One region of the Phyllobacterium sp. 22552 genome, then DNA from elsewhere that is predicted to be linked to it. Evidence: predicted binding sites of a transcription regulator. Region 1 holds the regulator's gene; the other holds the start of a gene.

Region 1 (4,400 bases):
AGACAATCTTTGGCAAATAGCTGAAAGGCGCGGGCACGGTGGGAGAGCGCCAATTCATCGCCGGGTTTCCAGCCATGTTTTTGTTCTGCGGTCATTTCACCGAATGTTGTGTCGTAGCCTTCCGGCCTGAAAACGGGATCGAAGCCGAAGCCAGCTGTGCCACGCGGCGGCCAGACGATTTCGCCTTCCACTTCACCGCGATAATAATTTGCTTCGCCATCGGGCCAAGCAAGGCAAATGACAGAAACAAATCGACCGCTACGGTCTTCAGCCTTGGTCACACCCGCATCCTGAAGCGCCGTTTCGACCTTCTGCATACCATGCGCAAAGTCGCGCTTGCCATCCGGCAATTCAGCCCAATTGGCCGTGTAGACGCCGGGATTGCCGTCCAAAGCATCGACACACAGGCCGGAATCGTCAGAAAGCGCCACCAGCCCAGTGGCTTTGGCAGCGGCAAAGGCCTTGATATAGGCATTCTCTTCAAAGGTCGTGCCTGTCTCATCCGGCTCGGGCAGACCTAGCTCTGCGGCAGAGACGACCTCAAAACCAAAAGGACCAAGCAGATCAATCATTTCGTTGATCTTACCCTGATTGTGGCTGGCAACCAGCAGCTTGCCCTTTTCGAGTGTTCTCATTTCAGATTCCATAATTTTGGTTCGGCGAACTCGACCGAATTACCGGCGGGGTCACGAAAATAAAGCGAATGTGCGCCACTTGGCCAATCGAATTCGCTTTCGATGGCAATGCCATGTTTCTCGAGATGGGATTTCCATGCAGCAATTTCATCCCGTGTGGCGCGAAAACACACATGACCCGGACCTTCCGCTCCATGCTTTGGAATAGGCAGCCCACCAGCGGGGCGCTGTTTCAGCTTTTCCGCGTTGAAAACGATGAGTACACCTGCCCCGCAGACGAAGAATGCAGATTCTTCCCCTGCCCGCAAAATGCACTCAAGCCCGAGAACGCCACTATAGAACTGCGCCGCAGCCTCGACGTCATCAACATAAAGCGCTGTTTCCAGAATAGATGATGGCTGCATGGTCATTACTCTTAGCTAACCGCCATTTTTTGCAGTGAGACCAGCCGCGTAATGCCATTACGGGCCAAATCCATCAGCGCCAGCAATTCTTCCTGTGAGAACGGTTCACCTTCGGCAGTACCCTGCACCTCAACAATTCCACCCTTGCCGGTCATGACAAAATTGGCGTCAGTCTGTGCCGTGGAATCTTCCAGATAATCGAGATCAATGACGGGCGTTCCGTTGGATATACCGCATGAAATCGCGGCAACATGATCCTTGAGAACCTTGTCAACTTTCAGCATCTGGCGTGTCTCCATCCAGCGCAAGCATTCATGCAAGGCAACCCAGCCCCCGGTGATTGCCGCAGTTCGCGTGCCGCCATCGGCCTGAATCACATCGCAATCAACCGTAATCTGCACTTCGCCCAGCGCCTGCAGATCAATGACTGCACGCAAGGAACGCGCGATCAGCCGCTGAATCTCAAGCGTGCGGCCGCCCTGTTTACCCGAAGATGCCTCACGGCGCATGCGATCACCCGTCGAACGGGGCAGCATGCCATATTCCGCTGTCACCCAGCCCTTGCCGCTATTACGCATCCAACCCGGTACTTTTTCCTCAAGGCTGGCTGTGCACAAAACATGGGTATCGCCAAATTTAACCAGGCACGAGCCCTCGGCATGTTTTGAAATGCCGCGCTCAAAGGAAATGGCGCGCATTTCGTCGGGGGCTCGTTTGGAGTGACGCATGGATAGACCTCTTGTTGATAAGCTTTCCGCCTTTTAACCGCGATGATGTTATGAAGCAAAGGCTTTGATGATTGCTCTAACAATGCTTATATCTATGGCACAGTCATGAGATAGATGAGGCATAATGAACAAAGCAGTCGCCCCGGAAGCACTCCAATCGCTCGATCAGAGATCACGCGATATTTTCCGGCGCATCGTCGAAAGTTATCTGGGCGACGGTGAACCTGTCGGATCGAGAAACCTGTCCCGCATATTGCCCGTCGCCTTGTCGCCGGCAACGATCCGCAATGTGATGAGCGATCTTGAACATCTCGGTCTCGTTTATGCGCCGCATATTTCCGCAGGACGCCTGCCCACACAGCTTGGGCTGCGTTTTTTCGTAGATGCCTTCATGGAGGTCGGCGATCTTTCATCTTCCGAACGCAATTCCATTGAGGCGCAGGTTCGTGCCGGTGATGCGCAGACCGCCGAGAACGTGCTGACACAAGCCAGCCAGATCCTGTCCGGCATGTCGCGCGGCGCGGGCCTTGTGCTCGCGACGAAGGTGGAAGGCGCGTTGAAACACATCGAATTTGTGCGGCTGGAACCAACCAAAGCCCTGGCGGTTCTCGTGACGCAGAATGGCGATGTGGAAAACCGTGTCATTGACCTGCCAATCGGTGTCACGCCCTCACAACTGATCGAAGCATCCAACTTTCTCAATGCGCATATTCAGGGGCGTACCATTACCGAGGCAAGGCAGGAAATCGCCCGCCTGAAGGATGAGACGCAACAGGCTCTCGATAGTCTTTCGCAGCATCTGGTGCAGCAGGGTCTGGCTATCTGGGGTGGTGACGGAGCTGGCCAGCCGGCACGCCTGATCGTCCGGGGCCGGGGTAATCTGCTCGATTCCATCCATGCGGAAGCCGATCTGGAACGTCTGCGCCATCTTTTCGATGATCTGGAAACCAAGGAAGGCACGCTGCAACTGCTCGATCTGGCCGAAGCCGGACCTGGTGTGCGTATTTTCATCGGTTCAGAAAACAAGCTGTTTTCGCTATCCGGCTCCTCTTTGGTAATTGCGCCCTATCGGGATTCCGAACAGCGTATCATCGGTGCGCTTGGTGTCATTGGTCCGACCCGGTTGAACTATGCCCGCATCGTACCGATGGTGGACTATACGGCACAACTTGTCTCAAGACTCTTGCGTTAGCGCGGTTTGCACTTGATTTTCGGACGCTAAACCTCGATATCCAGCGCAACTTACGAATATAGGACGGACTGGATAGATGACTGACGAAAAGAACAATCACGACACACCTGATCTCGATCAGCGCGATCTGAAAAATCCGCGTGATCGCGATGCGCTGAAACGCGCTGCCGATGATTTTCTGAAATCGCGCAAGGCCGAGGAATATGCTCTGGCCAATGAAGACGAAGTCGAGACAAATGCTCAAAACTGGGCCGAGCTGGACAAGCTGCGCGCGGAAAATGGCGACCTGAAAGATCAGCTTCTCCGCCTTGCCGCCGACATGGAAAATTTGCGCAAGCGCACCGCTCGTGACGTGCATGATGCGCGCAGCTATTCGGTTGCAAACTTTGCGCGTGATGTACTCTCGGTTTCAGACAATCTGAAGCGCGCGCTGGAGGCGATTCCCGCTGATGCGCTGGCGCAGGGTGATGCTGGCTTCAAGGCACTGGCTGAAGGCGTGGAAATTACCGAACGCTCGCTGATGTCGGCTCTGGAGCGCCACGGCGTCAAGAAGATTGAACCGCAGGGCCAAAAATTTGACCCGAATTTCCATCAGGCAATGTTTGAAATCCCAAATGCGGATGTTCCGCACAACACAGTGTTGCAGGTAGCACAGTCCGGTTTCGTTATTGGCGACCGCATGCTGCGCCCGGCTCTGGTTGGTGTTTCCAAAGGTGGCCCCAAGCAGGCCGCGGCTGAAGGTCAACCTGAACCCGGCCCAATTAATCCACAAGCGGAAAAAGACGCCTGAGCCAATCTGAGTGATTGAAAGAGCCGCATCCCCAAGGGACGCGGCTCTTTTCATTTTGGCCGCTGCGTGCTGTATCTTCCAGCCAGATAAATGCGCGGAGCACTGCCCATGACCATGATTCAGATATTCAATTATGCGGGCGTGTTTGTGTTTGCTGCCACGGGCGCGCTTGCCGCTTCCCGGCGACAACTCGATATAATAGCCTTTATCTTTCTGGCTGCTGTTACCGGGATCGGCGGCGGCACGTTACGCGATCTCATTTTGGGCGTTCCGGTGTTTTGGGTTGAGGACCCGGGCAATTTGCTCGTCTGCATGGCAGCTGCCTTCATTGTCTATTTCTCGGCAAACTTACTTGAGTCGCGCTATCGCTTGCTGTTGTGGCTCGATGCGATGGGCCTTGCGGCCTATAGTGTTCTTGGTGCTGCCAAAGGACTGGCTCTGGGCTTCGATTCCACAATCGCAGTTGTAACGGGAATTTTGACCGCAACCTTTGGTGGTATATTGCGTGATATCGTTTCTGGCGAACCGTCGGTGCTCATGCGCCGCGAGATTTACGTCACGGCGGCGTTGGCTGGCTCCAGCGCGTATACGCTTTTGTACAAACTCTCCGTTGCTCCCGAGATCGCAGCAGTTGCAGCCGCGCTCGCCGCT
Region 2 (4,400 bases), on a different contig from region 1:
ATCTTCGGGCACACCCAAGCCATGGATTTGCGCTGCCACGCTATCGAAGCGTCGCGGGGCGTTGGTTATCAGGACCACGGTCAAACCAGCGGCTCTCGCGCGAGCCAATGCTTTTGAAGCGGAGGCAAACGAATCGACACCATTGTGCAAAACACCCCAGACATCGCAAAGAAGCACGTCATAACGATCCATCAAGTCGTCCAGACTTGCCAAATGTACCATGTCGGTCATGCCGCTCTTCTCCATGCCAGTAATCGAGTTGCACCTCGCTTACCTGATTGCAGGAAAACTGTCACTCGGGATCATCATCAAAAGCTGCATCGACCGGTTGACAGTAAACACATGAACAAATATTGATATGTTTGTTATCAAACGAGGTTCAAATGGCGCATTCCCACGGCACGCACGGGCACGATCACGCACATGATCATGCTCCCAAAATAACGGCTGACAATGAGCGCAAGGTCCTGATCGCCTTCCTGATCACATTCACGTTTATGATTGTGGAAGTCATTGGGGGCCTTTTATCGGGTTCCTTGGCATTGATTGCCGACGCCGGACATATGTTGACGGATGCTGGGGCTCTCGCACTGGCCTATGCAGCATTTCGTTTTGGCAAACGCGCGGCTGATGAACGCCGCACATTTGGATATCTGCGCTTTGAGGTCATTGCCGGCCTTATTAATGCGCTCGCACTTTTCGCCATTCTTGTCTGGATCGCCATCGAAGCCTTTGAGCGGTTTCGCAATCCCGGCGAGGTCCTCGCGGGTCCAATGTTTATCGTCGCAACGATAGGACTGCTCGTAAATATCGGCGTCTTCTGGATTTTGACCCGCGGCGACAAGGATCACGTCAACATCAAAGGTGCGATCTTGCACGTTCTTGGCGACCTGCTTGGTTCCGTAGCTGCCATTACGGCATCGGTCATTATCTATTATACTGGTTGGACACCAATCGACCCGATCCTTTCGGTCTTCGTGTGCTTGTTGATCCTGCGCAGCGCTTGGGCACTTCTGCGCAATTCCCTGCATATTCTGCTTGAAGGCGCCCCGGAAAATGCCAAGCCGGAAGAAATCGAACAGCACTTGATGAAAACGGTCTCCGACCTGGCTGGCGTACGCCATGTCCACGTCTGGATGATCACATCCGGCAAGGCGCTGGCAACCTTGCATGTGAAGCCAAAAGAGGGCAGCGATCCGCGCCTGCTGGTGAAAGCCGTCGAGGCGGAGCTGATCAAAAAATTCGAGATCGAGCATTCGACCATTGCCATCGATTTTGCCGATGCTACCGGCGACTGCTGTCTTGGCATCGACACCTCCGGCGAACATGACCACGATCACGGGGAGGATGACCATAGCGGCCACGGTGATCATGATCATGCAGCGCATGACCATAGCCATGAAGGTCACAAACATTGAGCAAAATAACGATACCATCCCAGCTTGATACGACCATCCTCGCCGAGACATTCAAACTGCTTGGCGACCCGACGCGACTACGAATCCTGTTCTTTTGTCTCGAACACCCACGCTCCGTCGGCGACATTGCGGCAAGCCTGGATTTGTCGCAATCATTGGTCAGTCACCACTTGCGATTACTGCGTGGGGCGCGTCTGGTGCGCGGCAACCGGCAGGCAAAGCAGATTTTTTATGAACTTGCTGACAAACATGTCAGCGACATGCTTGTCGATATGGCGCATCACGTATGCGAGGATAGTGACGACTAAAACTGCTTCATCGGATCGTTTTATACTTCAGGTAAGGCGCTCACCAAAGTTCTGGGCTCTTTTTCAAAGGACAAGTTGCCGCAATGGCGCGCAATCAAAGACAGCACATGCACATTGCTCGAGCGCTGGATGGTGAAATAGCGATGGAGCCTACCGGGGCCCTGCTATCTGAGTATGACGGCGTCCAACCTGGAACTTCGAATCCACCAATGTCATGAAAATTTCATCGCCTTTCCCTTGACTCTTTCGACCCCTCCCACTATCTCCGGCTCCAGTTAGCACTCACTATCAACGAGTGCTAATAACGCGAATGGCACAACTGTTTGCGAAACCGTTTTGACACCAACATCAAGGGTTCTAACCATGGCCAAGACCAAGTTCCGCCCGCTTCACGACCGCGTCGTAGTACGCCGCGTTGAATCGGAAGCAAAGACTGCAGGCGGCATCATCATTCCGGATACTGCCAAGGAAAAGCCACAGGAAGGCGAAATCGTCTCCGTAGGCACAGGCGCTCGTGACGAAGCTGGCAAGCTCATACCGCTCGATGTCAAGGCAGGCGATCACATCCTGTTCGGCAAGTGGTCCGGCACGGAAGTCAAGATCGGCGGCGAAGATCTGCTGATCATGAAGGAATCCGACATTCTCGGCATCCTCGGCTAATCACCGTCACCCAATAATATTTCGATCAAACCGGGTTAAATCCCAGGAGAGATAAAATGGCTTCTAAAGAAGTAAAATTCGGCCGCGACGCGCGTGAGCGCATGCTGCGCGGCGTTAATATCCTTGCAGATGCAGTCAAGGTAACGCTCGGCCCGAAAGGCCGTAACGTTGTCATCGACAAGTCCTTCGGCGCTCCACGCATCACCAAGGACGGCGTGACTGTTGCCAAGGAAATCGAACTTGAAGACAAGTTCGAAAACATGGGCGCACAGATGGTCCGTGAAGTCGCTTCGAAGACGAACGACATCGCTGGCGACGGCACCACGACTGCTACTGTTCTTGCTCAGGCAATCGTTCAGGAAGGCGGCAAGGCTGTTGCTGCTGGCATGAACCCGATGGATCTGAAGCGCGGCATCGATCTTGCTGTTGCAGAAGTCGTCAAGCAGCTCGGCAAGAGCGCCAAGAAGATCAAGACTTCGGAAGAAGTTGCGCAGGTTGGCACGATCTCTGCCAATGGCGAGACCGAAATCGGCGAAATGATTGCCAAGGCAATGCAGAAGGTCGGCAACGAGGGTGTCATCACCGTTGAAGAAGCCAAGACCGCTGAAACCGAACTGGAAGTCGTTGAAGGCATGCAGTTCGATCGCGGCTACCTGTCGCCATACTTCGTCACCAACCCTGAAAAGATGGTTGCTGATCTTGAAGATGCTTACATCCTTCTTCATGAAAAGAAGCTCTCGAACCTTCAGGCTCTTTTGCCAGTTCTCGAAGCTGTTGTTCAGACTTCCAAGCCACTCGTCATCATTTCTGAAGACGTAGAAGGCGAAGCTCTTGCTACGCTCGTTGTCAACAAGCTGCGCGGCGGTCTGAAGATTGCGGCTGTAAAGGCTCCTGGCTTCGGCGATCGCCGCAAGGCAATGCTTGAAGACATCGCTATCCTTACTGGCGGTCAGGTTATTTCCGAAGACCTCGGCATCAAGCTCGAAAGCGTTACGCTCGACATGCTCGGCCGCGCCAAGAAGGTGTCGATCACCAAGGAAAACACCACGATCGTTGACGGTCATGGCAAGAAGGGTGAAATCAACGCCCGCGTCGGCCAGATCAAGCAGCAGATCGATGAAACAACTTCCGACTACGACCGTGAGAAGCTGCAGGAACGTCTTGCCAAGCTCGCTGGCGGTGTTGCAGTTATCCGCGTTGGCGGTGCAACGGAAGTTGAAGTGAAGGAAAAGAAGGACCGCGTTGACGACGCTCTCAACGCAACGCGTGCTGCTGTTGAAGAAGGCATTGTTCCTGGCGGTGGTGTTGCTCTTCTACGTGCCTCTGCGAACCTTACTCTTAAGGGCGCAAATTCCGATCAGGATGCAGGCATCAACATCGTTCGTCGTGCTCTGCAGGCTCCGGCTCGTCAGATCGCAACAAATGCTGGCGATGAAGCTTCCATCGTTGTTGGCAAGATTCTTGAAAGCAAGAAAGAAACCTACGGCTACAATGCGGCCAATGGTGAATATGGCGATCTGATCGTCATGGGCATTGTTGATCCAGTCAAGGTTGTTCGTACTGCTCTGCAGGACGCAGCATCGGTTGCAGGTCTTCTAGTCACCACCGAAGCCATGATTGCCGAAGCTCCTAAGAAGGACAATGGCGGTGCTCCCCAGATGCCAGGCGGCGGAATGGGCGGCATGGGCGGCATGGACTTCTAAGAAGTCCTCTCCCTATAGAATACGGAAAAGGCGGGTTTCGACCCGCCTTTTTTGTTGTACGAGTAAGCGTTTTTATTCGGCAGCTTGAGCGAAAGGCGGAGTGATTTCCGTAGCCTTGTTCGCGGAATCGAAGCTGGCCCGCGCATTGGCGATACGCGTTTCATTTTGGATGGCGAAGTCAGCAAGGTTGCGCACCGGCACAAGCAGATCGCGTCCAAGATCGGTAAGCTCATAATCCACACGCGGCGGGATTGTCGGAAACACCGTTCTCGTTACAAAACCGTCGCGCTCCAAGCCACGCAAAGTGCTGG

The links. The regulator HrcA, encoded in region 1, represses chaperone genes, less so after heat shock. The targets are predictions, from matches to a motif close to GTTAGCACTCNCNNNNNGNGAGTGCTAAC.
Region 2: groES (co-chaperone GroES) is a predicted target of HrcA. The motif match lies at 2,001-2,029, and genes of this name have one in related genera.

Annotation. Positions count from the first base shown of each region.
Region 1 covers NZ_JBQENG010000004.1:145,899-150,298, forward strand. The annotation lists gene rdgB (RdgB/HAM1 family non-canonical purine NTP pyrophosphatase) at 1-635, opposite strand, end outside; gene ACTJI9_RS10825 (VOC family protein) at 632-1,039, opposite strand; gene rph (ribonuclease PH) at 1,051-1,767, opposite strand; gene hrcA (heat-inducible transcriptional repressor HrcA) at 1,892-2,959, shown strand; gene grpE (nucleotide exchange factor GrpE) at 3,036-3,749, shown strand; gene ACTJI9_RS10845 (trimeric intracellular cation channel family protein) at 3,858-4,400, shown strand, end outside.
Region 2 covers NZ_JBQENG010000003.1:523,860-528,259, reverse strand. The annotation lists gene ACTJI9_RS09760 (TIGR01459 family HAD-type hydrolase) at 1-222, opposite strand, end outside; gene ACTJI9_RS09755 (cation diffusion facilitator family transporter) at 384-1,418, shown strand; gene ACTJI9_RS09750 (ArsR/SmtB family transcription factor) at 1,415-1,726, shown strand; gene groES (co-chaperone GroES) at 2,090-2,386, shown strand; gene groL (chaperonin GroEL) at 2,443-4,089, shown strand; gene ACTJI9_RS09735 (winged helix-turn-helix transcriptional regulator) at 4,162-4,400, opposite strand, start outside.